DNA from 3 places in the Paenibacillus sp. FSL R5-0475 genome. Region 3 is predicted to be linked to each of the others. Evidence: riboswitches for the same ligand, from Rfam matches in the RefSeq annotation. Region 3 holds a riboswitch; each other region holds the start of a gene.
The links. A riboswitch is a leader RNA that binds a small molecule or an ion and turns the genes downstream of it on or off. The one in region 3 is predicted to bind cyclic di-AMP.
Positions count from the first base shown of each region.

Region 1: it holds a riboswitch for cyclic di-AMP, as region 3 does, so the genes downstream of both, MKX41_RS19615 (TrkH family potassium uptake protein) here and MKX41_RS27330 (hypothetical protein) in region 3, are expected to answer to the same signal.
Region 2: it holds a riboswitch for cyclic di-AMP, as region 3 does, so the genes downstream of both, MKX41_RS25160 (C40 family peptidase) here and MKX41_RS27330 (hypothetical protein) in region 3, are expected to answer to the same signal.

Region 1 covers NZ_JBBORK010000001.1:4,378,292-4,388,607, forward strand. Annotated here, with positions in the region: gene sdhB (succinate dehydrogenase iron-sulfur subunit) at 1-640, opposite strand, end outside; gene sdhA (succinate dehydrogenase flavoprotein subunit) at 716-2,458, opposite strand; gene MKX41_RS19600 (succinate dehydrogenase cytochrome b558 subunit) at 2,527-3,192, opposite strand; gene MKX41_RS19605 (LysR family transcriptional regulator) at 3,594-4,496, shown strand; gene MKX41_RS19610 (potassium channel family protein) at 4,568-5,236, opposite strand; gene MKX41_RS19615 (TrkH family potassium uptake protein) at 5,250-6,545, opposite strand; cyclic di-AMP (ydaO/yuaA leader) riboswitch at 6,680-6,861, opposite strand; gene MKX41_RS19620 (CPBP family intramembrane glutamic endopeptidase) at 7,176-8,861, shown strand; gene uvrC (excinuclease ABC subunit UvrC) at 8,950-10,316, opposite strand, start outside.
Region 2 covers NZ_JBBORK010000001.1:5,604,441-5,614,756, forward strand. Annotated here, with positions in the region: gene motA (flagellar motor stator protein MotA) at 1-439, opposite strand, end outside; gene MKX41_RS25140 (hypothetical protein) at 646-939, shown strand; gene MKX41_RS25145 (4a-hydroxytetrahydrobiopterin dehydratase) at 1,168-1,455, shown strand; gene MKX41_RS25150 (c-type cytochrome) at 1,547-1,903, opposite strand; gene MKX41_RS25155 (GNAT family N-acetyltransferase) at 2,031-2,516, opposite strand; gene MKX41_RS25160 (C40 family peptidase) at 2,774-3,265, opposite strand; cyclic di-AMP (ydaO/yuaA leader) riboswitch at 3,271-3,412, opposite strand; gene MKX41_RS25165 (C40 family peptidase) at 3,772-4,200, opposite strand; cyclic di-AMP (ydaO/yuaA leader) riboswitch at 4,254-4,392, opposite strand; gene MKX41_RS25170 (hypothetical protein) at 4,607-5,437, opposite strand; gene MKX41_RS25175 (M1 family metallopeptidase) at 5,449-7,455, opposite strand; gene MKX41_RS25180 (YwhD family protein) at 7,559-8,065, shown strand; gene MKX41_RS25185 (AbrB/MazE/SpoVT family DNA-binding domain-containing protein) at 8,165-8,638, opposite strand; gene MKX41_RS25190 (transglycosylase domain-containing protein) at 8,841-10,316, opposite strand, start outside.
Region 3 covers NZ_JBBORK010000001.1:6,095,236-6,105,551, reverse strand. Annotated here, with positions in the region: gene kdpC (potassium-transporting ATPase subunit KdpC) at 1-73, opposite strand, end outside; gene kdpB (potassium-transporting ATPase subunit KdpB) at 129-2,162, opposite strand; gene kdpA (potassium-transporting ATPase subunit KdpA) at 2,179-3,855, opposite strand; gene kdpF (K(+)-transporting ATPase subunit F) at 3,868-3,945, opposite strand; gene MKX41_RS27335 (hypothetical protein) at 4,078-4,488, opposite strand; cyclic di-AMP (ydaO/yuaA leader) riboswitch at 4,679-4,868, opposite strand; cyclic di-AMP (ydaO/yuaA leader) riboswitch at 5,289-5,454, shown strand; gene MKX41_RS27330 (hypothetical protein) at 5,588-6,079, shown strand; gene MKX41_RS27325 (hypothetical protein) at 6,096-6,605, shown strand; gene MKX41_RS27320 (hypothetical protein) at 6,645-7,097, shown strand; gene MKX41_RS27315 (hypothetical protein) at 7,196-7,387, opposite strand; gene MKX41_RS27310 (ABC transporter permease) at 7,422-8,711, opposite strand; gene MKX41_RS27305 (ABC transporter ATP-binding protein) at 8,704-9,606, opposite strand; gene MKX41_RS27300 (ATP-binding cassette domain-containing protein) at 9,611-10,316, opposite strand, start outside.

The DNA of each region.
Region 1 (10,316 bases), 1.7 Mb from region 3:
CAATACCGCCATCTTCCATCAATGCGTCCAATCTTTCATCCGCATTCATTTCACCCGTAGGATGAGCATTGAACAGGCGTACTTGAGAGATGGCTGCGGGTCCGATGAAATCCGTCTTCTCGTTGACATTCGGACAAGCTTCCAAGCATACGCCGCAAGTCATACACTTAGATAATTCATAAGCCCACTGCCGTTTCTTCTCCGGCATACGTGGTCCCGGCCCAAGGTCATACGTACCATCGATTGGAATCCAGGCCTTTACTCGTTTAAGTGCGTTGAACATCCGGGTACGGTCAATCACTAAGTCACGCACCACCGGAAATGTCTTCATTGGCTCAATGCGTACAGGTTGTTCCAGATTGTCTATAAGCGCTGCGCAGGCTTGGCGAGGTTTGCCGTTGATCACCATCGAGCAAGCTCCGCATACTTCTTCTAGACAGTTGGAATCCCAGCATACCGGAACGGTGCTGTCACCTTTGGCATTCACAGGGTTACGCTGAATTTCCATCAAAGCACTGATTACATTCATACCCGGACGATAAGGGAGCTCAAATTCCTCAACATAAGATGAGCTTTGTGGATCGTCCTGGCGGGTGATGATAAACTTTACGTTTTTGGGAGCTGTAGCAGTTTCCGCCATAATGGTTCCCTCCTCAAATTGCCTAATTTTATTTCATTAAGCTTGCCTCGCAAGCTGTTTCACTGCTGGGAAAGATTAATCCTTCGAATAATCACGGACCCGTGGAGGGATCAGTGAGACATCGACTTCGTCGTAAGAGATTTGCGGACCGTCTGCAGTCCAAGCTGCTTTCGTGGTCTTCAAGAATTCCTCATCATTACGATCCGGGAATTCCGGCTTGTAATGAGCGCCGCGGCTCTCATTGCGCATAAGCGCTCCCAGTGTCATCGCTTCGGACAGCTCCAGCATGTTCCATAGCTGACGGGTGAAAGCTACACCTTGGTTATTCCAGCGTGACGTATCGTTCATATTGATATTGCGATAGCGTTCTTTAAGCTCTTTGATTTTGCCAATGGTCGCTTCCAGCTTCGGATTGTGCCGTACAACCGTCATATTGGCGGTCATCCATTCGCCCAGTTCCTTGTGAATCACATAAGCATTCTCTGTACCTGACATCGCTAGCAGAGACTCATATTTGTCCGTCTGCTTTTTGTGGAAGCTATCATAGACAGAAGAAGAGATATCTTGTGACGATTTCTTCAGACCTTTGATGTATTCAACAGCCTTTGGTCCAGCAACCATACCACCGTAAATGGCAGATACCAGAGAGTTAGCGCCTAGACGATTCGCTCCATGATATTGGTATTCACATTCGCCTGCCGCAAACAGACCAGGAATGTTTGTCATTTGGTTGTAATCAACCCACATACCGCCCATGGAATAGTGCACAGCCGGGAAGATTTTCATCGGTATTTTACGAGGGTCATCCCCCATGAATTTTTCGTAAATTTCAATAATCCCGCCAAGCTTCACGTCCAGCTCTTTCGGGTCCTTGTGAGAGAGATCCAAATACACCATGTTCTCACCGTTAATGCCCAGCCCTTGATCCACACACACATTAAAAATCTCACGTGTAGCAATATCGCGCGGCACCAAGTTACCGTAGGCTGGATATTTCTCTTCAAGGAAATACCACGGCTTTCCATCTTTATAAGTCCAGATGCGGCCGCCTTCACCACGTGCTGATTCCGACATTAAGCGGAGCTTGTCATCTCCCGGAATAGCCGTTGGGTGAATCTGGATAAATTCTCCGTTGGCATAATGTACGCCCTGTTGGTACACTGCACTTGCTGCTGTACCCGTATTAATTACGGAGTTCGTTGTTTTACCAAAAATAATACCCGGCCCGCCGCTAGCCAAAATAACAGCGTCTGCAGGAAAAGTCTCAATCTCCATCGTCTTGAGATTCTGGGCACTTATGCCGCGGCATACGCCTTCGTCGTCGATGATGGCCGAGAGGAACTCCCAGTTCTCACGTTTCGTTACAAGACCTTCGGACTCCCAGCGGCGCACCTGCTCATCCAGCGCATACAAAAGCTGTTGGCCTGTCGTTGCGCCAGCAAATGCAGTGCGGTGACGCTTCGTTCCGCCGAAACGACGGAAGTCGAGTAATCCCTCAGGTGTGCGGTTGAACATTACGCCCATCCGGTCCATAAGGTGGATGATACCCGGTGCTGCTTCACACATCGCCTTGACCGGTGGCTGATTCGCCAGGAAGTCACCGCCGTAAACGGTATCGTCGAAGTGCTCCCAAGGGGAGTCGCCCTCCCCTTTCGTATTTACCGCGCCGTTAATGCCGCCTTGCGCACAAACGGAGTGTGATCTTTTTACAGGCACTAATGAGAATAATTGAACATGCGCACCGGACTCCGCCGCCTTGATGGTAGCCATCAGGCCGGCCAGACCGCCACCCACGATAATGATATTTGCTGTTGCCATGATAGTTCACTCCCTTTATTGAAAATATCAGAAAGGATTCTGGAATCTAGTCCTGAGAGGATAATTACTTAGATGAAAGTCTTTATGGACTGAGCTACGGAAGCTGCGGTTTGAAATTCAGCATCGCGGAAAGTGACTAGCGAAATGAGGAACATAAACGTTACAAGAACAAATATACCGAGACAAAGGTAAGAGGATACCCGCTGTGAACGAGGTCCTACCGTGATTCCCCAGCTGATCAAGAAAGACCATAGGCCGTTTGAGAAGTGAAAGCATGCTGCAACGATACCGATAATGTACAGTGTCAACATCAGTGGTTGAGTCACGATATCATGCATCAGACCGCCCAGCTCTTCATGCTCTACACTACCAACTGCCACCTGAACCCGGGTTTGGAACAAATGCCAGACTATAAAGATAAAGGTAATAATTCCTGTAATACGTTGCAGCGTATAACGCCAGTTTCTTTCAATGTTGAAACGGTTCAAGTTCGGCTTGGATTGATAGGCAATATACAGTCCGTATACGCCATGGTACAGCAGAGGAAGCCATATACCGAACAATTCCAGGAAGAAGACAAGCGGCAGGCTATTCAGCCATATCACGCTGTCAGTGAAACCGGAAGCGCCACCCTCTACAGCCGCAAAATTCGTCATCATGTGCTCAATGAAGAAAGCTCCAAGCGGGATAACGCCTAGCAAGGAATGAATCTTTCTGGAATAAAATCCTTTCATACAAAGTAACCCCTTTCCGATTAAAACAGCGTTTTCATTATTGTGTATTCACCGCCGGAACTACATTTGACACAGGATAACGTAGACTATGTCAAGACAAAACGTCTATATTTACCGCTATCCTTGGTTTCCCGGACTTTGTTTTCTTTTTCACAAAATGTGAATATCTTGTGTCACTTTTCATGTTACTCCTTTTTCCCTTATAAGGGAATTGCAATCTAATTATTAAACGTTATACAATAAACGCATAAGAATAGATTTTATATGATAATAATTCTCATTTAGAGAAACAACATTTTCCGACACATCTTTTATTTCCTTATGGAGCAAGAAGTATTGTCTTCATGGCTATGAATTTCGTCACTACTGTTTATAGATTGCACTACGAGAGGAACATAAATATGTTTGACGATTTAGATGTTTTTGCAGCGGTTGTGGAGCACTCCAGCTTGAATCGGGCCTCCCGCCAGCTCAATCTGTCCCAACCTGCCCTATCTCGTAAAATCTCCAAGCTGGAAGAACGGCTGGGTGTCGCGCTATTTAATCGTTATGGCAAGCGACTGGAGTTAACCGAGGTTGGACGTCTTACTTATTCCTACGCACTTGAACAACGGCAGCAGCGCTCTAAATTTCTGGAGGCTTTGTCTAAATACAAAGAAGGCGAGCCTAAGCTCGTCACCTTAGGAGCGTCACTTACCTCACTGCAGACTACTCTGCCTCCACTAGTTAACGCATATATGGAGAAATACCCAACTGCGGAGCTGAAGCTAATCACAGGCCGAACACATGAAATTGTCTCCTCTGTCAGTGAAGGAAAGTCAGATATAGGTCTGATCGCTTCCTCTATTCAAGAACCTGGACTGCGCTGTATTTCTCTGTTTGAGGATCAACTTCGACTGGTTGTTTCTGAGCATCATCCTCTGAATCAATCTGTCAAGCTAACCATGGATGATCTGTCCCGACTGCCTATGATCCTTTTCTCCAAAGGCACCTGGTACCGCCGTCTAACAGACGATCTGTTCCAGCGCTGTGGAATTGATCCAGACGTTCGGATGGAGATTGACTCCTTCGAAGCCATCGTGCGGCTGCTGCCGACAGTCAATGTGGCAGCGTTACTGCCCAAGTCTTATCTGCGTCCGCAGCTGTTAAACGGCGGTGGCCTGGTCTCTTTGCATATTAAGGAGCTGGAGCAGACTCAGCGAACTACCTGTCTGATTTACCGTGACGATGGGAGTCTTAGCACAGCGGCCCGCAGCCTCGTGCAGGTCACAGAAGAGATGTTTCTGACGGAACGAGAGAAATAGTACATACCTCTGCGTGCAGCCTTAATTAAAAAAGCCCTCCGTCCCATGTAAAGAACGGAGGGCTTATCTATTTAATCTTGGTTTACAACTTCATCCTCAAATCGATCAATACTTTCATTAGAACCAATAAGTACCATAACGTCGCCCTCACTCAAATGATCATGTGCCGTTGGAGCCACTATAATTCCACTTTCCCGGTTCAGGGCAACAATACTGCAGCCATATTTCGCTCTTGTATTTAAATCTGACAAGCTTTTCCCGTTCATGCAAGACGGAACGGTCAGCTCGACGATTTTATAATCCTTGGACAGTTCAATATAATCCAGCAAATTGGGTGTCACGAGCTGATGTGCTACACGAATGCCCATATCCCGCTCCGGAAAAATAACCCGGTCCACGCCCAGCCTGGACAACGCACGACCATGAAGGATCGAGATCGCCTTGGCTACTACTTGCTTGACTCCAATCTCTTTTAACAAAATCGCCGCCAGAATACTTCGTTCCATATTGTCGCCAATCGCAACAATCCCACAGTCAAAGTTCCGTACGCCAAGCGAGCGCATAATTCCTTCATCTGTAGCATCAGCCACTACCGCATGCGTCAGGTGATCGCTCATTTCCTCCACACGCTCCTCATGGTGATCAATGCCGAGCACCTCGTAGCCCATTTCCATCAGCTCAAGTGCAAGGCTTGAGCCAAAGCGGCCTAAACCGATTACTACAAATTGCTGTGCTTTCATTTCGGATTAACTCCTATCCAATAATTATTTTACCTTCTGGGTGCTTATACAATGGTTTACCCTGTTTAGGTCCAAGCGCATACACTAATGTTAATGGACCTAGCCGACCTGCAAACATGGTCAGACAGATCAGAATCTTGCCGAAGATAGACAGTTCAGGTGTCAGCCCCATGGTTAGTCCCACCGTGGCAAAAGCTGAGGTCGTCTCAAATAATATCGCTAAGAAATTACTATCCTCTGTTGTGGACAGTAACATCGACACCGTGAGGACCAATAGCAAAGCGAGTAATGTTAACGTCAACGCTTTATAGATACGCTCCTGCGCCAATCGGTAACGGAACAGTACAACATCTTCACGTCCGCGCAGCATCGCGATTACTGCACCAATCATAATCGTAAAGGTTGTAGTCTTGACCCCGCCACCTGTTGATCCTGGAGATGCACCAATAAACATAAGAATAACCATAAAGAACTGTGAGGCTTGCCGCAGTCCGGCAATATCCACCGTATTGGCGCCAGCGGTTCGGGGCGATACCGACTGAAAGAATGCCGATAATATTTTGCCGCCGAAATTTAAATTCCCCAGTGTGCGCTGATTCGTAAATTCAAATATAAAAATAACCAAAGCGCCGATAAGAATAAGCCCTGCAGTGGTGGAGAGTACAACTTTGCTATGCAAAGATAATTTACGTTTGACACGAAACTCCACCAGATCCGACATGACAATAAAACCAATACCGCCAGAGACAATCAGAAACATCACCACGATGTTCACTAGCGGGTCATATACATAATCGGTTAAACTCCGGAAATCCCCGAAAATATCAAATCCAGCATTATTAAACATAGACACCGCATGAAATATTCCAAAATAAATGGCCTTTCCCAGTGGCATATCAAACGCCCAGCGTAAGGACAGAAGCACCGCTGCACAGCCTTCGATGACCAAGGAATAAATAAGTACTCTCCGGATCAGTCGAACAATCCCCTCCATAGAGCCTTGGTTCATTGCTTCCTGAAGGATCAGTCTGTCCCGCAAGGAAATTTTGCGTTTCATCATCATGGCAAATAAGGTCGCCATTGTCATAAACCCTAAGCCACCAACCTGGATAAGCACCATAATTACGGTTTTCCCAAAAATGGTGAATGTCGTCCCGGTGTCCAGCACCACAAGTCCTGTCACACAGGTGGCCGATGTTGCAGTAAACAACGCATCAATAAAACTCACAACATTCCCACTGGTACTTGAAATGGGAAGCATAAGCAGCAAGGCTCCAATCAGAATGATCGATGCAAAACCAAGCACCATAATCTGAGGCGGAGAGAGCTTCAGGAACTTTGATTCAGAAACCCTGCGAAACTGTGAAGCCACTACGCTCACCCTCTTATCAAAATTTAAAGAATTCCAACAAAAAAAGCACTGGAAAACCAATGCTACCCTTGGTTCCTGCAGTAAATTAGCCTACGAGGTTAGCTGACGGATTCGGACTGTGCAGGCTGCCCTATTCGTTCCTAGAACGAAATTCACCCCTGATGAATAAAGACAACGCCTATGGCGTATACTCATCTTTTCATTACTTCTTATGGTTCCCCCGTTTTCACCTGAAATTCGGCTATATACAATTGCATACAAATTATATATGTTATTTCGATAAATCACAAAGACACTATTAATGGTGATTCATATGAAAAATGCGGTTTGGAGAGGATGTACCACTAAGAGTGCCTTTTCTCATCACTTTTCCGTGTTTTCCCTGCAATTGCATCGATTTTCATGAAAAATGAAGAAATAATCACCTTAAATTCATGGTATATATTCAGCTACCTATTCTATAATATCTCTATTACCCATAAAAAGAATATACGATGATTTTTGTAACTATCATGGCACTAATACTATAATGGAACATAACATTGTCAGTTTACAAGGAGGCGTTACATGAATCCCGTTGGCCAGCCCTTACAGCAACGTGCCCTCTCCAAGAGGCTCATCATCTCGGGCATTATCGGTCTTATTCTATTTATTATGTTTCAAATTGCTCCCTCGGTGCTAAATAGCCCTGCCGGGGAAGATACTACTGTCATCAGCAAGGCGGAAGCCCGCGACAAAGCCATATCATTCGCAGAACAAAAGCTGAACTACACCAAAGCACCAACCGATCAGTGGAATGTACTGTACGATACGGACTCTTCCTTTTATGGTTATATGTCCCGCGAGAAGCTTTTGGAGGACTATACAAAAAAGAAATTGGATCAACGATATCCTTTTGACATCTTTCGTGTAACACTTAGTCCTTCAGCGGAACAAGAGCCACTGATCTCTGTTGACCTCAATATGTATACTGGTGCAGTTGTCGCTTTCACACAAGGTGCAGAAGGATCAGGTACCGTATTACCAAACAATGTATCCACCAGTGCAATAGAAGAGGACAAGGGTACTACCTTATCACTTGCACAAAAAGAAAATCTTGCCCGTCCCTGGCTTCAGGAATGGGATGTAAATCCCGCCAAGCTGCAAATTGAATCGAATACGGGAAACTACGGGCTCGTGTATACAGATCGTTCCGTTCAGATCGGCGAATCCTTACTACACTATTATTTCGATTTCACTGGCGAACAGGTATCCAGCTTTAAAGCAGGATTCACCGCTCCAGCCTGGCATACCTCCTATGTAAAGGACCAGACCTCTCTCGCGGAAAAGTTTACTTTATTCGGCTACGGTTTGCCTACTTTAGCTTTAGGAATTCTGGCACTCATCTACAGCATACTTAGAAGAGAACATACCTCCTTTAAGCGTGGAATATTCCTAAGCTCAGCTTATTTTGTAATCATGATGATCAGCACCTATAATATGCTCCCTGAATCCTCAGGCGAAGGACTCGAGGCTCAGATAACTTCCGTCATAATGTTCATCATTTATGCCTTATATAGCCTCCTAATGTCCTCCCTGCTCTATTTTTCTTTAGTTGGAGGGGACGGCCTATGGAAAAAAGAAGAGGGGATGAACCCATGGCCTCGTGCTAAAGAGCCTGGCTATGGAAAATATGTTCTGGATAGTATCCGGGCTGGATACGTCTGGGCATTCGTGCTGCTAGGGGTGCAGACCCTTATGTTCATCGTATTATCACTTACCTTGCAGAACTGGTCCACTACTGACGCTACTCAATCTCCTTACAACATGAGATATGCTTGGCTGCTGCCCATCGTTGCATGGCTCGCTGGTTTATCCGAGGAAGCCATTTATCGTTTTTTCGGAATTCCTATGTTGAAAAAAGTATTCCGTAGCACGTTCATTGCTTGCCTGATCACCACGCTGGTTTGGGCGTTTGGCCATACGCTGTATCCGATCTACCCCATCAGTTCCCGTCCTATTGAGCTGACCGTGATCGGTTTGCTCTTTAGCTATATATTCCTTCGTTACGGCTTTATTGCCGTCATGTTCAGTCACGTCGTGTTTGACAGCATTCTGATGGGCGCTACGCTGATCTTTATGAAGGAAAGCGTGAATGTAGGGGCTGGTATCTTCGCGATTATCATGCCGTTCATAGTCGCCTACATCGTCTATCGGTTTAATCCACCGCAGAAATCAGAACCTAAGCCGGTTGAACCTACATCTGTAATTTAAACCTATAATTAAAAAAGGTGTCACAGCAGAAAACTGCTGTGACACCTTTTTTATATTTACGTATACATCATTCCAGTATTTCGAATGCCTATGTCGCTGGCTCTTCATCCTTGAGCGCCTCAAGAATTTGACTAGCCAGCTTTTCGCCAATAGAAAGTGATTTAAAATCCTCTATGGAGGCTTCTTTAATTTTCTTTAGTGATCCGAAATGCTTAAGCAGCGCCTTGCGCCGCTTCTCGCCTATACCTGGTATGGAGTCCAGTTTAGAAGTAACCATGGACTTCCCACGTTGTTCACGGTGGAAGGTGATGGCGAATCTATGCACCTCATCCTGAATCCGTTGCAACAGATAAAATTCCTGACTATCCCGAGCCAAAGCGACAGGTTCTGGCGGATCTCCAACCAAAAGCTGAGCCGTCTTATGCTTATCATCCTTAACGAGACCACAGACCGGAATGAATAACCCCAGCTCGTTCTCCAGAATATCAATAGCTGAGGATATCTGCCCTTTACCACCATCGACTACGATAAGATCTGGTATCGGCAGGTTCTCTTTCAGCACCCGTTCATACCGCCGCCGGATGACCTCGCGCATCGTTCCATAATCATCCGCACCCACCACCGTACGAACCTTATATTTACGATACTCTTTTCGTGCGGGCTTGCCATCAATGAAGACAACCATCGCAGAAACCGGATTAGTCCCTTGAATATTCGAGTTATCGAACGCCTCGATCCGGCTTAAGCGTTCGAGCCCCAAGCTCTCGCCTAAGCTCATTGCAGCACCAGAGGTACGTACTTCATCTCGTTCAATAAGCCGGAACTTCTCGTCGATTGCGACTGTAGCATTTTGGCAGGCCATACCGACCATCTGCTTCTTGAGGCCACGCTGTGGAACTAGCACTTTGGTGCCGAGCCACTCCTGTAGAATAGAGGCGCCACCTGCAGCATCAACGACACCTGCTGCTGATGCTTCCGCAGCGGCCATTTCACGGGCCTCAACTTCTTCAGGCGATTCGGGGGTATCTTCCCCCTTTTGTAGATCTTCTTCGGCTGGAGCAGCAATGACAATCGCCGGTTTAGCTTCTTTATCAACCACTGCTTCCTCGTCAAGCACATCCGGCAGAAGAATCTCCTGCGGCAGAGCAGGATTATCACTGTAATACTGCGTCACATAAGACATAAAGTCACTGTAGGCTTCCCCATAGAACGGAAAGACAGAGGAGTGGCGCTGAATCATCTTCCCTTGTCTCATGTACAGAATCTGTACACACATCCATCCCTTGTCTACCGCATAACCAAATACGTCACGATCCTTAGTATCTGTGGTGTTAATCTTTTGTTTCTCCATCAATGCATCAATATGGATAATCTGATCCCGCAGTTCCTTCGCCCGTTCAAAATATAATTCCTCAGCAGCTTCCTGCATCTTCTGCTGTAGATCCTTCTTAACCG
Region 2 (10,316 bases), 490 kb from region 3:
AAATGAGTGCGCCTGCTTTATGTCTATCCTCTGTGGCGTGGATGTCCTCCATGAGAACATCGCGGACAAAATCCTGATCATTTCCATCAATAATCATCCGCATGCCATTTCTGAGGAAGTTATCTTCTATTTCATCGACTTTCGACTCAAGAGCCAGCAGACCTTCACGCCGTGTAATAGAAGCCCACTCCATGAACATAGTAATTAATTCGGATTTACTGATTAATTTCTTTTTGACAAAAATCATTTTAAACAGACTTGGAATCTTCTTGACCTCCGAGAACGGAAAGGCCATAAAGATGGAAGCTGCCGTACCCACTAAGATAATAACGTAAGCAGCAGGTGTGGCTAAAGCGTGAAGAGGAGCGTGCTTGAGGATCATACCCCAAATAACTGCAACTAGACCAAAAATTAAACCAAGTATTGTTGAAATTTCCATTATGCACCTCGTCCATGAGATTATAAGATGTGTTCCGACAAAGCCGCGTATATCATCCTTGAAACAGCGGCAAGGCACTCTGTTCGAAACCGAATAACGTATATTCTTATTTATCGACATCATTCCGTTTTTTGTGAAGTCATTTTTTCGGCTATAATGGATAAGGTAAGTAATTATTCATCTGTGGAGAAAACGGAGTGATACATGTGGGTGTAAAGCATGGTAGAGATTACGGTGAAATCCTAACGGATTTGACTGAGGCTGTCGGAAGAATTTCCGATGGGTACTTATTTTTTGAAATGGATCCAGAAGAGTGGCAAGAATTGCCGCAGGAATCCAAGATGGAGGTATGGGAGGCACTGGCTGAGGATCTTTTCTTCGCGCTGGGTAATGAACCTATGATTGAGGTGGGGAGCGGCGTTATCATCTACGATAAGGACACGCACCGCATTAATATTTTAGTCGGAGAAGAGGATTTAGCCTCTGTTGTTTTGATTTAAGAAGAGGGGGCGGCGGGGCGTAATTTGCCCGTAGTTAGTAGCCCGTGTTAAAATTGGTGTAGCCGAGTTATAATCGCTGGGATTCTTGAATACATTTAATCGAAAATATTGCCTTTATCCTGGCACATCCCTTGGACCTCAGAAGCTAAGGGATGTTTTGTTTAACGAATATGACGAGTAAAGGGACCTGCGGATTTTACTGCAATTTTTAGTAAGGGAGGAAACGAATTGTTATTTACGGAAGAAGAACTGCGTGAGCAGATCAGCAAGCTGGAAGGTTGGAAGCTGGAAGAGAATACCATGGTGCGAAAATATATGTTCAGCCAATATATGAAGGGTATTGCTTTCGTTGATGAAGTAGCCACCATTTCAGAAGCCTTTGATCACCATCCACATATTACGATTAATTATAAGACAGTGACTTTACGACTGAAATCAAATGAGGAAGACGGTATTACAGCTCTAGATATTCGAGAGGCACATGAATTTAATGAAGCCTTTGAGAAAAATCGTTAGTGTCACCCAAACTCATAAATAAACGCCCGTGCGCAGATAGTGAACTATCTTCTGGCACGGGCGTTTTTAGTTGCTTAGGTAGTAGTTACTGTTACTTTTTCTCTGAGAGCCAGAGGGCGACGTTTGCAATCTCCTCAGGGGCTAGCTTTTCTTTAAAGGAAGGCATTTGACCGCGTCCTTTAGTGACGATACTGTAGATTTCTTCAGCATCATGCTGACCGCCTTCATTTTGAAGACTGGGTCCAACTCCACCTTGAAGCTGATCGCCGTGACAGGTGATACAGCTGGCTTTCACGGTTGCTTCGGCCTTTGCCGCATCCAATTGGACTTCCGGCATCGTCGGTTTATTCTGTTCAGCTACCTCTTCTTTACCTGGAAGTGTAAACATAAGTACTACCGCAAAGGCACAGGCGGCAAAAAACAAACCGCTCATGATCCATTTCTGCATCCCAGTTCGTCCCTTCTATGTAAGCTGCTCCCTACATTATAGCTCAAGGTGAAGCGTTATCATAGGGTTTGTGACAAAAAAATGAACGATAATGCCATCAAATCATTGAAAAATATGGAATTTAATATTATTTATCATAGACCATGCAATAAAAAGGTTTGTTTCCTGTGGGGGTTAGGCGCTCATACGTATCGGTAATCGTAAATCCACACTTTTGGTAAGTTCGGATCGCCCGCTGGTTCCAGGTCAATACCTCTAGATCAATCTCACGCTCAGGATAACGAAGCAAGGCTGATTGCACGATTGCATCCATGAATATTTTTCCTAGACCTTGACCGCATAGATCAGGGCGCATGCCAATCCCCAAGCGAACAATACCTTCCATTGGAAACAACTGCGCGAATCCACACAAAATCCCTTGCCCATTTAATATGGAGACATATTGCTCATTCCGTAGCTGCGGGTCACCGAACTCGATTCCAAGAGCCTGCATTTGCTCCCACGGCATCCAGCCGTAAATATTATAAGGGGCAGTGTAATCCCAGTTGCAAATCTCTTCCGCGTGACTGGTCTCCATAGGCGCTACATGAAAAGTAACAGAGGGATTTATCATAAGGTCAAGGACCTCCTTTCACGGGGGGGGACTTAAAATGTCTTATATTTCTAGCTTAAAATACTTATGGTCCTTATAAGGACATCGAAGGCGTTTATGCTTGTAACTAATTATATACAAAAAGAGGCATGGTCGACTCAGAAATTTATGAAGATTATTGTTTTACAAATTCTGAGAGGGGTAAATACTAAATAAGACAAAAAACAAGCTCTTCCCCAAGAATCAACATCTTGGAAAAGAGCCTATGTACGATTTACTTATTGAACATCATCATTATCTTCTGTCTCAGAAGCAACAGAATGATAAGCATCTGTGCTCATAATTCGTTTAGCACCGATGTAGCGTTTCACGTAGTAGCTATCACTCAGGGAGCTAATCGTTACACCGCGTGAGGAAGATGCGTGTGCAAACTTGCCTTCACCGACATAAATACCGACATGGGAGACACCCTTACCACTTGTATTGAAGAATACAAGATCTCCAGATCTTAAATCATCTTGGGAGATAGCAGTACCCATTTGATACTGGGAACCTGATTGGTGTGGTAGGTTTATACCAATTTTATCAAATACATACATTGTAAATCCGGAGCAATCAAATCCATTTGTGGAGATGCCGCCGGATACGTACTTAGTTCCGATGGTCTTGTCGATCACTTTATCCATTTTGGAATCCGCGAAAGCGCTTCCTGCTCCGATGGTGAAAATAATGGAAAAGCTAAGTACTGCTGCTGCTAGCTTCTTCTTCAAAAGTTTATACCCCTTCCGGATGCCTACGAGGTTAGCTTAAGGGTTCGGTTGAAGGTCCCCTATGACCCCTCTAAAAATGGAGGTCAATTCACCCAAAGTTGGTTCCCCCGTTTTCCTAATAGTTAGGAAACTCGGCTGATACTGTTGATTAGGAATAGCTTGTAATCAATACATGACAAAACCTTTGTAAATAACAACTTAATGATTACAAAAATGTTACTAAAATCTTACTGCAGTTATTGTAACAAACAGAGTGCCGCTTGGCAATCGTTTTTAACATAATCATGCAGAAAAATTCGTTTTTTTAAAGACAAAATGCATATGTAAGCGATAATATTAAACTAATTTTTATATTTATTGAAATTTTTATCAAATAAAAGTGTTTAAAGTCCGTTCTAGAGGTGTAAAGAATATAATAAGGCAAAAGAAAACCTGGATTCGATTAAGTCAATAATCAAACCCAGGTCTATATAATGTAATTGTGAGGTTATAGTTGTGGGGAAGTATTAATCGTAGGCTATAGCTTGATATGAGGAAGTACTCATTACTCTTTTAGCACCAACGTAGCGATTGGCCCAGTAGGACTGGCTAAGTGAAGTGATGGTCACGCCATATGAAGATGATGATTGTGCGAATTTTCCGTTTCCAACATAAATGCCGACATGGGATACGCCGTTGCCCAATGTGTTAAAGAAAACTAGGTCACCTGAACGCAATTTGCTTTTGGCTACAGGAGTTCCAACATTATATTGAGCTTTTGAAGTACGGGGCAAAGAAAGACCCACCTTCTTGAATACATACGTAGTAAATCCAGAACAGTCAAACCCGGCAGTGTTAGTGCCTCCGGTTTTATAGGCAACTCCAATTGTCTTTGAAATAACACTGTCCATCTTAGAATCTGCAAAGGCACTTCCTCCACCAATAGAGAACGCCATCACAAGTCCTAGCGCCGCAGCGACGCATGCTTTTCTTAAATTCTTCAAAAAAATTGTACCCCTTCCAATGCCTGTGAGGTTAGCTTAAGGATTCGGTAGAAGGTTCCCCTATGATCACTGCAAAGCGAGATCAATTCACCCAAAATATGGTTCCCCCACTTCCCGGTGCAAGGAATTCGGCGTTTTATGCACCAGATAGTGACTTATCGACATGACTACGACAAATACATGAAGTTATGTAGAAATCGTTTCAAATGATTACAAACTTGTTACCAATGGAACAGGACTTATTGTAACAAAGTCTTTACGATTTTGCAAATCCTCATAATTTGTCTATAACGCGAAAGAGTCCCAGCTCCTGATTTAGGAACCGGGACTCTTATATTATGTTCTGTAATGCTTCAAATTATTGTGGAAATGCTTTACTGTGCCATAGATGATATTGAGCTGAAATTCCCCACATTTTGAAGAGTGTTGAGGGCAGTGATGAAAGTTGACGAATAAGAAGTGCTGGTAGGCCAGGACAGAAGATACCCGTTATTCCGCACACTAGCAAAAGGATCAGGCCTGCTGCACCAAGTATGATTGAAATTCCTATTGCCGGAATCAGCGACTTCAAGCAAATGAATAAGGAGGAGAACATCCCCGTGCCGCTGGTATACCCAAACTGCATATATAGAAGGAACAGGCGCACGATAAAGATGTATATAAGCCATGCCAATACGTATGGAACTAGATGAAGTAACAAAGAGTAGTTCAGAAAGGAGGACAAGAATAGCCCGTACATTTTTGGAGCAAGCCAGTATAACGGAAGTAGAGCCAGCGCCCATTCGATTAGACTGAAGATAAACACTGGAAATCCATAAAGCTTCATACCTGGAAAAAAGAACAGGCCACGCTCTCCTTTTCGCTCCTGATGGAGTTCATGCAGTAATCCTGCCCTTATGAAGGGGGAGAGTAGCAGTCGTAAGACAACAAGCCCTAGGAACATCCATAACCAAGTACGTATCGCAGGATCTGTGTTCAAGCTGAACTGCCCTTCGACATAATAGAGTAGTCTGCCCATTCCGCTGCCCCCAGCGTCTTTATCTGGATAACGTAGTAGAATTGGAACGATAGCAGATCGGATGAAGCCGTACATAAAGTAGCCCCAGAGCAGTCGGTAGATGAAGAGCAGAATCAGAATATAAAATTGCTCCTTCATGCTTTGCCAGCCGCGGGTTATCGATGTTCTCACAATCATTCACCTCACCAGACAAGAGTTCCGAGCACGGTTTCAACTAGTTTAGTTACACTTAATGTCCAGCGGGAGAGCGTTTTGGGCTCTATTTCCGCCAGTCTGAAGTTATTAAGATGTTTGTTTTCTAACAGAATGGTATGCTCAGGATCAACCTCAGCAGAGAGCAGAAGCTTATCGCTTAACAATTGGAAGGTAGTCTCTGCTCCTTCACCGCTCCAGAACCGCTCTGTAGCAGAGCCATCGGCGAATGTGAATTTAATGGGAACGTCAACGTAATGGCTCCCTTTGTTTGTAATCTTTACTATGGATTCATAGCTCTGAGCATCGCTGTTGCCATTCTTTTTAATCGTAATCGTATCTACTGAGAAATCAGGAGCACCACCACCATAAATATAATCTTCGAAATAAGGCTGCCATGATTTTTTGGTTACCTTCTCAATGACTTTTTGAAAGTCAGACGTAGTGGGGTGCTGGAAACGGAATTTACGTGCGTAAGTGGACATGATGCTGTTCATTGCCTTAGTGCCTACTTGGCGTTCAATATCCTTAAGTACTAGCTTTCCGCGAATATACACATTCCGGCTATAGGATTCTGCCCCGGCATATTTCCATGTTTCTAAATTTAGCGGCTCTGATTTGGTCACCAAGCTGGACTGAAGAGGGAGATTCGTTTTGATGCCATATTCTTGCTCCATGAGTCTGTCTTCAGCATAAGAAGTGAAGCTTTCATCTAGCCAAGCCTCTTCGAATTCATTGCTGGCTACCATGCCGTAAAAGTATTGATGGCCAATTTCATGAACGACGGTTCTTTCAAGTGAGGTGTCAGGAGATGAGTCTGTGGCTCCAAACGCTGTAATGAGTGTTGGATACTCCATTCCTCCAGCCCCATTCCCCTCCTTAGGCGGAACGATAATAGACAGAGTCGAGTAGGGATAAGGACCATACCATTTGCTGAAGTAGGTCAGAGCTGCCTTAGCGGCCTGAAGGTATCGTTCCTTTAAGTCTTTGTGTAATGGATCGAGATAGACCTTAATCCGTACACCAGGCACTTCTGGCGTAGAGAAGGCTTCTTCGGCTACTGTAAAATCAGGGGATGCCGCCCACGCAAAGTCATGGACATCGTCAGCGTAGAACTGATATATTTTCTGATCTTGCTTTAGCTTGGCATTCTTCACAGGAAATCCGGTCGCAGCTACCGTGTAGTCGGAAGGAACCGCAATCGTTACATTAAAGATGCCAAAATCGCTGTAAAACTCAGAGGTGCCGTGGTACTGATGCAAATCCCAGCCTTCCTCCTTAACCCCACGTGTGCCCATAGGCTCGTATACACTAAGTTTAGGGAACCATTGCCCAGCCATCACGAAATTGCCGGATGCGCCCATACGGGCAAATATTTTGGGGAGCTGAACCTCGTACTGGAGTTTAAGCGTGACACTTTCTCCACCATTAACCGGCTGTGGGAGATGTACCTTTAGGAGTGTCTTATCGTTGACGTTACCATCATCGGGTTGTACAAATTGCACTCTTTGCATTAGTGATGTTCCTTCTGTTGTGCGCAAATCGGTTAAAGTCATACTTCCGAAGCCATTCTCTGGCATGGTGTCACCTCTGAGCGTTCCTCCGGACTCCTTCATAAAGGTAGTATCTGGTGAAGCAAAAGCATTTGGATACATATGGAAATATAGATCACTTACCGGTTTTACACCGGGGTGTGTCCAGGTTACCGTCTCAGAAGCGATTAAGGTTTCTGTATCAGGAACAAGCTGAACATCGATGTGATACTCGACAACTCGTTGACTTAATGCCTCTTCTGCTGGAACGGGGGCGCTATCAGGCAGTGTCTGCTGTGGTGCAGCTGCAGGAGCTGTGCCGCTTGAGGACTTGGCCTCTTTTGAAACAAAGCTAGTAACAGAAGATGTGGAGTTATCCCCCGAATAGACCCATATGCCTCCTAATAGCACGAGGGTGGCCAGGGTCGCAAAGATGATGATGTACCTTAATGACAGTGACTTCATAGTGTGATTCCTCCCGTGACAAGCATCTACGGGATGTATATGTTTGCAATCGCCGCATTATTAGCTAAAATTAAATTATTCGTAAGAGGAAGGGTGTGCACTCGTGGACAACATACAACCGGAAGGCAAGAAACAGATTGCCTTAAATATTGTGAATGCCAAAAGTAAACATAAAGGCTTTGGAGCGGGCTCTATAGAGCTCAATAACGTATCGCCTGTCATTATTGATGGCGGTGAAGCAGTCATTGATATTGGTGCCATGCATGCCAAGAGTAAGGTTGAAAAGGGGATTAAATTCTCCATGAACCGTGAAGATGTACCTAATGGTAGACAGGTTTGGGTAGTATGGGTAGCAGTGGACCGTACACAGGATAGTCAATTCTATGGTGGAATAACGGCCTGCGAAATGTGGATCGATACGGAAGCACGTCGCGGTTGGAAAATTCTCGCCGAGCATGTCAATAAGTTGGATGCTGCTCTAAAACGCAAAATCGATGTGGGAGGGCTTGGCACAGTTGAAAAAGCTGCCCTCAAATCCCTCTTGATCTCTCATAATGAGGCATGGTGGACTGCGTCCTCCGATGAGCTTAAGGCTGCACTGACCGAGTAGGAACGATTACCCGGTCAAGGTTACCTGATACAGAAAAAGGCTTCGACATCCTGAAATAGGAGAGTCGAAGCCTTTTTGAATTGAACACAATGAATTAGTTTACGATTTGCCTGCCGTACTAAGTTTGCGTTTTAGTTGACTTACTCTAGCTTGACTGATCCCAAGAATTTCAGCAAGCTCTTTCTGATTGGCATATGGATGTTCTTCTATGGCCCGCTCCAGGCGTTGGCACATATCCTCTGTCTTCGTCTTCCGGATCGTGCTGCTGTGCTCTGACACTTCGCCTGCAAAATCTTGGCGCGCCTCAGGCACTTGAGACATGCGTTCAGGGTCGGCAATTTCTTTTAGACAGCTACTGCAAATAAATTGCTCTTTATAGTAGGTGACATGGTCGTGGCTTCTGCAAAACGTACATTCTGTCGAGGTGTACTTCCTGAGTATGATGGTGTTATCGTTTAATATAAAAAATTCGATAGGATCACCAATGTCGATATTACGAGTCATACGGATTTCTGCGGGAACCACAATTCTCCCAAGACTGTCTAAACTCCGGATCATGCCTGTATCCTTCATCCCATGTCCCTCATTTACATCTTTATATTTTGGTTGCTACTAACTATTATAGCAGTAATTGTGAGTTAAGAGAATGGGGTGAATATAATTAATGAAGCGGTTACATCCTTTGTGGGAGAAGTGAAAATCGAGTTTGGCCATCCTATGGATTCTACAATAAATAAGTAATAAAAAAGAAAAACCTCTTCAATTAATGAAGAGGTTAATTCAACCACCAGCGTTTAATATTGTTCCACAGGGAACGACTTTCTTCAGCAGGATCTACTTTGCTTTGTACATCATCGACAGCGGGAGCTTTGCCATGTTGATCACAGTATTCGGTGGGCTCAGTTCCACTAATGAAAGTCTCCAGTTCTTTTTCGGGACAGGCTGCTGTAGCTAGCTTACCGGATTGCGGATTGATGTATACACTGACTACGCCATCTGGAATGGGAAAAATCTTAGGCGGGATATTTTCCAACGCTTTTTCAGTAAACTCCGCGAAAATTGGAGCTGCCCGTCGGCCATCGGTAGTTGTGATGTCGCGCCCCTTGTCATATCCAACCCAAACTGCAGTGGACAGCTCGGGGGTGAAGCCTACCATCCAGCCGTCTGTATCCGTAGTTCCAGTCTTCCCGGCTACCGGACGTTTGATTATAGAAGCTACGCGATTTCCTGTCCCCCCAGTCTCAAATACCCCCTCCATTAAACGGGTCAACACATAGGCGGCAGAAGGTTCTACAATGGCTTCACCCTTTGGCTGTGGTGCTTCATACAGCACCATACCATTAGAATCCGTTATTTTTAGAATGGCTGTGGTGGGCATTTTCTGACCACTGTTTCCAATAACAGCGAATGCCGCAGCCATTTCTAGCGGACTGATCGGTGAGGTACCGAGTGCCAGTGACGGCACGCTTTGAAGCGGACTATCAATGCCCATCTTGCCTGCCATCTCGCTCACCTTATCTGCGCCGATCTTCATGATCGTATTCACAGCATAGATATTGTCGGATGCTGCAATGGCTTGTCGCATATTGATTTCGCCCAGATACTTATCCCCGAAGTTCCGAGGCTGGTAGGTTTTGCGATTGTTATCATAATGGAACATCGTTGGCTGGCTTTTGAAAACGGAAAGACCAGTCATCTCTTTAGAAGAGAGTGCTGCTAAATACATGATCGGCTTAAAGGACGAGCCAGGCTGACGTGTGGTGGCTAGAGCATGGTTGTATTGGTTGGTACGATAATTTTTTCCGCCGACCATAGCTTTAATGTGGCCAGTGCGAGGATCGATGGAAACAAGAGCGGTCTCCAGATCACTCTTTTGATCCATCTCTTTGTCGACTGCTTGTTCTGCGGCATGCTGCATGTCAGGGTCAAGGGTAGTGTAAACATTTAGTCCCCCTTGTTCCAGCTCATCACTGCTGATGTGAAGAGATTCTGTGGCCAGATTGCGGATATAATCTCTGAAATAAGGTGCAACCACAGTGTTATCCTTCTGGCCTTGTGGTTTTAAGTTCAAGTCTTCCTGAACAGCCTGTCCTGCTTCTTCTTGTGTGATTTCTCCTAAATTGGTCATGACAGTCAAAATGATTTTTTGGCGTTTTTTAGCGTTGTCTAAATGATTGTACGGCGAATAATAGGTTGGTCCTTTTGGAATTCCAGCTAGCATGGTACTCTCTGCCAAGTCTAAGTCTGCTGC
Region 3 (10,316 bases):
CTAAACTTAGTCGCACAATAATAAAGAAATAAGCACCTTTCGATGATGATAACTGCTCTTCAGTGTCCTCCATGGCGTTTCCGTTATTCACGATGCTCTCACCCTTTCAATGATTAGTCAACACGTCGTTAAATCCATACACTTACGATCATATCAATGAGCTTGATGCCAGCAAATGGAACAACCACTCCGCCTAGCCCATAGATAAATATATTACGTCCAAGCAGCTTCGTAGAGCTCATAGCTTTATACGACACACCCTTCATAGCCAGTGGGATGAGCAGCGGAATAATAATCGCATTAAATATTAAGGCGGATATTATAGCCGAGCTTGGCGAGCCTAGTCCCATTACATTCAGGGCTTCCATTTCAGGAATGGCGAGCATGAACATCGCCGGAATAATAGCGAAATACTTCGCGATATCATTCGCGATACTAAAGGTTGTTAACGCACCCCGCGTCATCAGCAGCTGTTTACCAATCGCTACGACCTCTATAATCTTCGAAGGGTCGGAGTCCAAATCGACCATATTTGCTGCTTCCTTAGCAGCTGTAGTGCCGCTATTCATGGCTAAGCCCACATCAGCTTGTGCAAGGGCAGGGGCATCATTTGTACCATCCCCGGTCATCGCAACCAGCTTGCCCTCGTTCTGTTCGCGGCGAATGACTGCTATTTTATCCTCAGGTGTACTTTCAGCGATGAAATCATCTACCCCCGCTTCACGGGCAATCGTAGCTGCGGTCAGCGGATTGTCACCCGTACACATGATGGTCTTGATCCCCATTTTCCGCAGCTCATCAAACCGCTCTTTCATGCCTGGCTTAACGGTATCCTTCAAGTAAATAAGTCCATAGATTCGATTGTCTACCGCAACCGCTAACGGGGTCCCCCCCATCCGGGCGATGGCATCAGAATTACTGTCGAGGTTCGCGGGAATGACACCGCCTTTCGACTGTACCCATTTCTTCACGGAGTCTACCGCACCTTTGCGTACGCAGCGTCCATCTTGCAGGTCAATACCACTCATCCGAGTTTCGGCCTTAAACTCTACGAATTCGCCACCTTCAGCAAGCTTGCTGTCATAGCTGCGTTCCAGCTTTTTGGCCAGCTCAATTACAGAACGTCCCTCAGGCGTCTCATCCTTTAGGGAACTGATGGCCGCCCATGCCGTAAGCTCCGCTTCGGATTCATTTCCGACTGGTACAAATTCACTCGCCATCCGGTTCCCAAAGGTAATCGTACCGGTCTTATCTAGGATCATCGTATTAATATCGCCAGCAGCCTCAACGGCCTTACCAGACATCGCGAGTACATTAAACTGGGTCACCCGGTCCATACCCGCTATTCCGATTGCGGATAGCAGTCCCCCGATAGTTGTCGGGATCAGACAGACCAACAAGGCGATCATAACCGGAATATCAAGATCAACACCTAGATAAGTTGCAATCGGCCGCAAGGTCACTACTACAATCAAGAAAATCAGCGTCAGACTGATCAAAAGCGTATTTAGCGCAATTTCATTCGGTGTCTTCTGACGTTTCGCCCCTTCAACAAGAGAGATCATTCGATCTAGAAACGACTCACCAGGATCACTTGTAATTCTGACTTTAATCTCATCACTGACGACCCGTGTACCGCCTGTAACGGAGCCAAAGTCCCCACCAGCCTCCTTGATTACAGGTGCAGATTCACCTGTAATCGCTGATTCATCTACGGAAGCCAGCCCTTCAATCACCTCACCGTCACCAGGGATGAGTTCTCCCTGACTGACAATGACGATATCTCCTTTACGCAGCTCGGAGGAAGAGACTGTCTTCACCGCTCCTCCAACCAGTTTGTTAGCTGTGATATCTTGTTTTGTTTTCTTGAGCGAATCGGCTTGGGCTTTCCCCCGGCCTTCTGCCAGTGCTTCAGCGAAGTTCGCAAACAGCACTGTAAACAGCAGAATGAACAACACTGTGATATTGAAGCCTATCGATTGCTCTGCATTAAAATATCCAGGAGCCAGCACCATGAGGAGGACAATGATCGTACCGACCTCTACCACGAACATGACGGGATTTTTGATTAGCGTTACTGGGTTAAGCTTTATAAAACTATCCTTTACAGCGCTAAGGAGTATGGGTCCCGTCAGCAGCTTTTTTCTTTTTACAGTACTCATCTTATTCTCCCTCTTCCTACCGTAAGGTTAGATATTCTGCAATGGGGCCGAGTACAATGACCGGCAGGAACGTCAACGCACCGATAATCACTACTGTACCAATCAGAATTCCCGTAAACAGTCCATTGTCTGTGCGGAACGTGCCAATCGTCTCAGGAACCGGCTTCTTCTTAAGCAGAGAACCTGCTACCGCCAGCATTGCAATGATAGAGACATAACGACCTAGCAGCATGACAATCCCGGTTGTGACATTCCAAAAAGTTGTATTGTCTGCAAGCCCTTCAAATCCTGAACCATTGTTCGCGGCAGAAGAGACATATTCATATAACACTTGGCTGAGTCCATGGAATCCAGTGTTCGTAATCGCCCCTTGCCCCAAATCGGTCAGGAACGCAGCTGCGGTTGGCACAAGGATAATGAACGGATGCACAAGGATCGCTATGGCAATCAGCTTCATCTCCTTGGCCTCTATTTTCCGTCCGAGGAACTCCGGTGTCCTGCCGACCATGAGACCGCACAGGAAGACACCCAGAATCGCATACATCAGCATATTGATCAGTCCGACACCTTTACCACCGAAGACATTGTTGAGCATCATCAGTGCAAGAGGCGTAATGCCTCCCAGCGGCGTCAGCGTATCATGCATATTGTTAACACTACCTGTCGTAGCTGCGGTTGTTACTGAAGTAAACAAGGAAGACTGCGGTATGCCGAAGCGCACCTCTTTACCTTCCATACTACCTTGTGAAGATTCTATTCCTAGTGCATTGATCGCCGGATTGCCTTTCGATTCAGCATAGAAGTTTAGGCTTAATAGCAGAACAAACAAGGTCATCATTGCGGTAAAAATTACCCAGCCCTGACGCTTGTTCTTGGCAAACAATCCGTACATATAAGGGAGCGAAGCTGGCAGCATCCACATAGAGAGAATCTCTAGCACGTTCGTAAGTGGATTAGGGTTCTCAAAAGGATGCGATGAATTGGCTCCGAAGAAGCCGCCACCATTGGTGCCCAAATGCTTGATCGATTCCAGAGAAGCTACTGGACCGATAGCAATTTGTTGCGTTTGCCCCTCTAGTGTAGTGACTTCAAGCGATGGTTTGAGTGTTTGCGGCACATGTAGTCCTACCAGTACCAATGAAACCAGCAGAGCTAGAGGAATGAATACACGAATATGTGCTTTAACGAAATCCTCGAAGAAGTTCCCGACTGATTTCCGTCCTGTGATCCCTCTGACAAAGGCAACCGCAACAGAAAATCCGCTCGCTGCAGACGTGAACATCATCATCGTGATGACAGCCATTTGTGAAAAATACGAAAGTCCCGTCTCCCCGCTGTAATGCTGCAGGTTTGTATTAGTCATAAAACTAATCACCGTATTGAACGAAAGCGTCTGTTCCATATCCGCAATTCCATTCGGATTTAGCGGTAAACCCCGCTGCAATCGAAGAAAGATATAGCTGAAAGTAACCAGTACGATATTCGTTAAAACAAAGCTGAGCGCATACTTCTTCCAGGACATACCGTCACGTTTTTTCAGGCCGATCAGCTTAAAAATTCCTTTTTCCATACCTCCAAACCATCGATCCGTACGGTTCGGTTCATTAGAAAACACATAATATAAATACGTGCCCATCGGCTTAACCAGCAAGATGAGAATTACGATTACAGTAACAATTTGCAAAATGCCCATGAATGCCCCTCCTTAAAATTTCTCCGGATGAATCAATGCATAAACCAGATATATAAACAGCAGTAGGGTAACAGCGATTACTAGAATCACAGCTTATCCCTCCCCGTATCCTCAACTACACCTGCACACCAGCGCATAAATCCATAAAACAACCCGTAAATTACAGCTAACGAAGCCACCATATACAGATCCATCATATCTTCCGCACTCCTTCTTTTATCCTTAATGAGGTGATCTATCTACCAGAAAATCAGCATCACCGCTGTGGGAATAGATTACATAACTCGCGCCAAGTCTTTTATAGACCAATCTAGGATTTATTGAGCTTGTAATTACAAAAATCGGCTGTGTCGTCCAGGTACGGCACATCTGAATGTAACGGCAGCATAACGTAAAGCTGCTCTCGAACAGATATACCCGGCCTACCGGAAACGGCGGGCGAAACCAAGTATTCTGATGGCGGGTATCAACTAGAATAACTTGTTCAATCCCCATCTCTTCGAGTAGGGCCTTCTCAGGCAAGTTGTTGGTCAATCCGGCCATCTTAATGCCTCTGAATTTTAGAAGCTTAATAAAATGTTCGCCTGCCTTCGTTGGCGCACATACCAGTACATATTCATTCTGATCTGTCATCTCTTATTCTCCTCAAATGCTTTGCTTGTAAGATCAGAGCTTGATCACCCTGGTCTTGAAAGAAAAGCTACCGCTAATGATGAATATAACGACCTCTTCGTGAGGTTTTCCATAAATGCTTTGCTTAAAAAAGCACAGCAAAAAGCCACAAAGGATTCTCCTCTGTGGCTCGCTAGCGGTCACATTGCACTCATCCTCTCTCCATACGCTTACGAGGTTAGCTGTCGGATTCGGGCGGTGAGAGTCGCCCTACCTGTATAGATGCGAGCTCACTGGCATCTTCTACAGGATTCACCCCATAACCGGCTTCCGACTCTCACATCGTCTGCCGATTGTTGGTTCCCCCGCTTTCCTTATCGGAAATTAAGCGGATCAAATATTCGATTGTTGTTGAAACAGGAGTAATCATACCCTTATGCAGGAAGTATTGTAAAACCTGATTGATGCCAAAATAATGCAAATTAAAAACTATTTTCGCATTGGATAGCGCTTACTTGATATCCAATCTCTCTATATCTCTTGTTTACTCGAGTTTCAATCCATTAGCGAAAAACGGTCATACCATGTGATTTTATTCACCACAATTAGTGAAATCACCAAAAATCGCCTTTATAAGAAAGGGAACAAGAAAGCGAGATTAAGCGAGGAAGCAGCCCGATAACTCGCAATAAATACCTATTTGGTTCCCTTTTTCGTCGTAGTAGGCAGGATTTGGTTTAAATTGCGCTCAAAAGAACACTTTCTGTTTTTACAGAAACACCTTGAAAAGAGTATGATTCGGGTTGAATCTATTTCACAAAATACATTCAACGCTGAGTTCCTGCATTTGCAGGGAACGGGGGAACCATCAGGCCACATGGCCTACTTGGGGTGAATCCGAAGGAGACTGTTCAAGTCTCACATAGGTAGGGCGACTCTCACCGTCCGAATCCGACAGCTAACCTCGTAAGCGTAAAGAGAGAGACCCTTGATCCGCCACGCTTTGGCACAGGTGTGTGTATACCTGTATTCCAAAACCGCAGCAGAGGTCCTCCTCTTGCTGCGGTTTTTGCGTTACCTGAATCTATAGGGTGATAGCATGCTGGACGGGGTGAAAGGAATGAAACACTATTATTGGGGAACTCAGCAAGGGCTACTTGAGCCGATAAGTCTAAATTATGTTTGCTTTGGAGCGTTGTGGTTCGAAGAGGATCATCACAGAACTATTATCGGCTATGCTTTTGGTCAGAAGCAGATTGAATCACTTCGTCATTTCAGCAGCCCATCTACCTGTGAATACTGTATGGACCGAACAGTTATATACGAAATATATAAAAATATCCGAGAAAAGCAACAGCTGCAGGATTGGTCAGCACACCAACGTTTTCCGTGGCTCACCGCTTTTAAGGAACCGTGGAAAGACGTTGCAGTCGGTTGGTACGTAATGAGATCCCGCAACACCTTTCCCTTACATTTATCCGTTATACGCAAACAGAAATTCCGACTATGGCTGGAGCATGCCGCAGTCTGTGAGAATGAAGCTGAAATGCTCGCCTGTATAGAGAAGGCTAACGTCATTCACCATGTAAATCTTAAGCTTTTGGAAACCTAAGGAGGAGAAATCTGTCATGGACCAGCGAAGACTATCTCGCATAGAAGTATTCGTCTTTGATTCACCAGAGCCTATTCACTATGGAATGGAGGCTGATCAAGACAGCCGTTATGGCATCCTGAAACTTACCTGTAAAGGAGGTAGCAGCTGGGGGGCATGTCTTATCTCTGCCAATACCAAAACTTTCGACCTTATTAAATGGAGTTCTTTTCTCAGAATGATATACCATTGCCGGCTAGAGGAAGCGATAGATAAAGTACGTACCCATGGTTCAGAGTGGGATCAGACTCAGTTTGAGCTAGTGCAAGGTGCTTTACAGGATTTAAAAGCCAAGTTGCAGGGTAAATCCTTGGCAGGGCACATTGAGCAAGGTCGTCTGTACAGAGCTGTCGCTGGTGGGAGAGATTCCAAAGGAGGGCGGCTATATTATAAACCATCCAGTGTAGCGCTTCAAAAACATAGTTATCCAGAACCTGATACCGCCGAGCTTATCAACAAATCCATTTCTTACTTTTCTTTATTATAAGTTCATCCCATAACCCATTCTGAAAGGATCGTGTTTATCATGCCTGACCCCTTACCTTCCGAATCACCCCGTAGAACTATATTTGCAGAGTGTGTTCAAAAGTGTACGAATGATATCTATACGCTCAGTTCCATGTTGTTACAACAATCAGTAGAAGCCGAGAAGGTTACTATCCGTACTTTTAAAGAGCTTCATAAAATATTCCGTCAAAAAAGCTTCGACAGCCAGCTATTCTCTATCGAAGCTTACCGCTCTTGTATCCGACAATGCGCCGATTATTACGCACGCCGGTCTCTTCTGTCTGCCAAGACATTGCCTTGGGAGGAACAGCTTATAAAAACGATGTGGTATGGCCTAAAGCTATCTTTACCTCAAATAAGCATCATTCTGCAAAAGAGTGTTCCTGTCCTAAAAGCACAGCTTAGGCGTGTGCGGGAGCAACTGACTGCTCAAGAGGATTTGCTGCCTAGTGGTAATCTATCCGTTGTCTAACTCCCTCAACTATCTTCCAAATAACTTTTACGATACATACACAAAAAATAAAAAAGCCACGGCATCTGCCGCGGCTTCCTTTCCCTATTTCCCTACTATTACGCTTTACTCTTACGAGCCTTTCCGTACATCCACAATCCCGCAATCATCCCCACCATGGCAATCCCAGTCAATACACCCTGAGTGAAATCCATTAAAGTGGACCCATTGGTCGAGAGCATTCTACTAACCGTAGCCAGAGATACCGAACTCATTAAAAGCATCATATTGTATTGTTCACTTTTAGTCATGATTACCACTCCTTAAAAGTTTATATGAAGCCACTTAGATCTTGTAAGCCTTCATCGCTTTTCTGATCTCTTTAATACTTGGACGTTTGCCGTACATCAATACGCCTGTGCGATAGATCTTGGCAGCCAACCATCCAAAGATGAACGTGGTAACAAGCAGGATGGCTAATGATACAATAACTTGCCAGATCGCTACTTCACCAACACCAATCCGGAGCAGCATGGTCAATGGAGAGGTGAACGGCACATAACTCGCTACCTTAACCAGCAGAGTGTCCGCATTGGAGATACTGAACAGTGGAACATAGAATGCTACGAAGCCTAACATCATAATCGGCATAACCGCTTGACCAAGATCCTCTGTACGGCTGACAATTGAACCTACAGCTGCATACATCAAGGCATAGAGGAAATAACCTAGTACATAAAGAACAATTCCATAAAGCAACAAGTTAATATTAAGCTGGCCTAAATCCAGGTCTAAATCTTTCAAAATCGTTGCATTATGCGGAAGCTTAAGATTGACAACTACCGCTGCGATAATGACGCCAATTTGTAATAATCCTACTAAGAAGACACCGATAACTTTACCGAACATTTGCGCTAAAGGTGAGGCACTTGTAATCAGAATCTCCATGATCCGTGAGCTCTTCTCTGAAGTAATCTCAGCTGCGATCATATTACCGGTCATCATGATAGACATGAAGAACAGCATAAGCATGGCGTATACAATGACGTAATTAATAGGTGGAGCGGATTCCTGCGACGCATCCTTATCTCCCGCAGTCCCATCAGGGTTGAGCTGCTGAGTAGCTATCTGTACCGGTGTTGACATAGCAGCAATCTGCTCCTGCGTCAGCTTGTCGCCAACGACGAACTGGGTGTTGACCTGCTGAAGGGCATTTTGGAGATAGATTTGTACATCGCCCTTCAATTCACCATTCTCACTATGATAAGTAACGGGTGGAAGTCCTTCACCAGTCGGTTCTGCAAAAGTAACATACCCTTCTACAGTCCCTTCATCTAAAGCTTTCTTTAGCCCCGCATCGTCGGCAGAAGTATATTGCACAACTTTTGCCTGCGGCATTCCTTCAGGTGAAGTATAAGCCTTCAACAACTCTGCAGCCTGATTTCCATCTTCCGCGATCACAGCAATTTGAGTCTCTGCGTTTGTTGTAGAATCTCCCTTAAACTGATCGATGATGTACGGAAGATTCATCCCAATGCTGAGCAGCAACACTAGAATTAACGTAGTAATCATGAATGATTTCGTTCTTACTTTATTTTTAAAGGTAAAGCCAATAATTGTCCCCATCTTATTCATGAGATTCACCCACCGCTCTGATAAAGATTTGATTTAACGTTGGTTCCTTAATTTCAAAATGCTCCACTTCACCCTGCGCCATCGCCTGCTGTAAGATACGTTGTGCTGCGCCGATCTCACTGATTGACAACAGATAACCTCGCTCCTGTCGCTGTACTGCTGTTACACCTGCAATTGATTCTAGACCGGTCACTTCGTTATCCGTACGCAACAATACTTGTTCACGAGGATATCCACTCTTAATCGTACGAATATCGCCCTGCACGACAGTATTGGAACGATCCAAAATCGTAATATTACGGCAAAGCTCTTCAACATGCTCCATCCGGTGAGTAGAGAATAAGATACTCGTTCCTTGATCACGCAATTCTTTTACCGTATCTTTCAGTAGTTCCACGTTAACAGGGTCCAAGCCACTGAAGGCTTCATCAAGGATGAGAATTTGCGGCTTATGAACGACTGCGGCGATAAAGCCCATTTTCTGCTGATTCCCTTTGGAGAGCTCTTCAATCTTCTTATTGTAGTAATCCGGAACCTCAAACCGATCGAGCCAGTAGCGAAGGCTCTTATCTGCATCACTAGCCGACATCCCGCGCAGACGTGCCAAGTAGACGATTTGATCGCTTACCTTTACCTTTGGATATAATCCTCTTTCTTCGGGCAGATAGCCCATGATTTGCTGAAGTTCGCTGTTATACGACTTTCCATTATACAAAATATTCCCGCCATCAGGGTAAATTAGGCCAAGCACCATGCGCATTGTGGTTGTTTTCCCTGCACCATTTGCCCCCAGTAATCCGTAAATTTCCCCCTTGCCTACCGTTAGGTTAATTCCGTTTACAGCGGTTTTTTCTCCATATTGCTTCATTACACTTTCCAGCTTTAAGGCTTCCATTTCTCTAGTCCCCTCTCTTGTGATCAATCAGGATAGGACGGTGTCCCTGTGTCCATAAACCCAATATTTCGTCCAATTCTAAACTGCGACTCTTGATAACCTTTACGCCCAAGTCCTGAATGCGTTTCTCGTTCTTAGAAAATTGTTCTATGATAAAAGAAGCTACACCCGGTGTATCCATGGTAAAGTTTATACCTCCCGGTAATTCCGCTGATAACTCAGCAAGCTCCTCTTCACCTGCAACCTGTACCCATACCTCGGTCCAAGTACCGAATAAACTGTCTTTCTCGGCCATACCCAGCAGTTCACCTCTATGCATAAGCATGATATAATCTGCCAACCGCCGCACCTCTTCCACAATGTGTGTAGAGATGATGATCGTAGCGTTGTTCTCATCCATATATTTAAGCAGCGTCTCGATCATAATCTTCCAGGCAAAGGGATCAAGACCTGATGAAGGTTCATCCAGTAGCAGCAGACTTGGGCGTGACGCAAGTGCTGCGGCAATTTCGAATTTCCGACGCTCACCCTTAGACATCTTAGAAAGCCTCATATGATATGGAACCTCAAAGCGATCCATTAGATCCTGAAAATACGACTCATCCCAGTTCGGATACCAATGCTGTCGAAATTGAGCGGCCTCTTCTGCATTCCAGTGGTTCTCCTCAGTAATCGACGTCTCAGGAACATAGGCAATGGTCTGCCGCAGC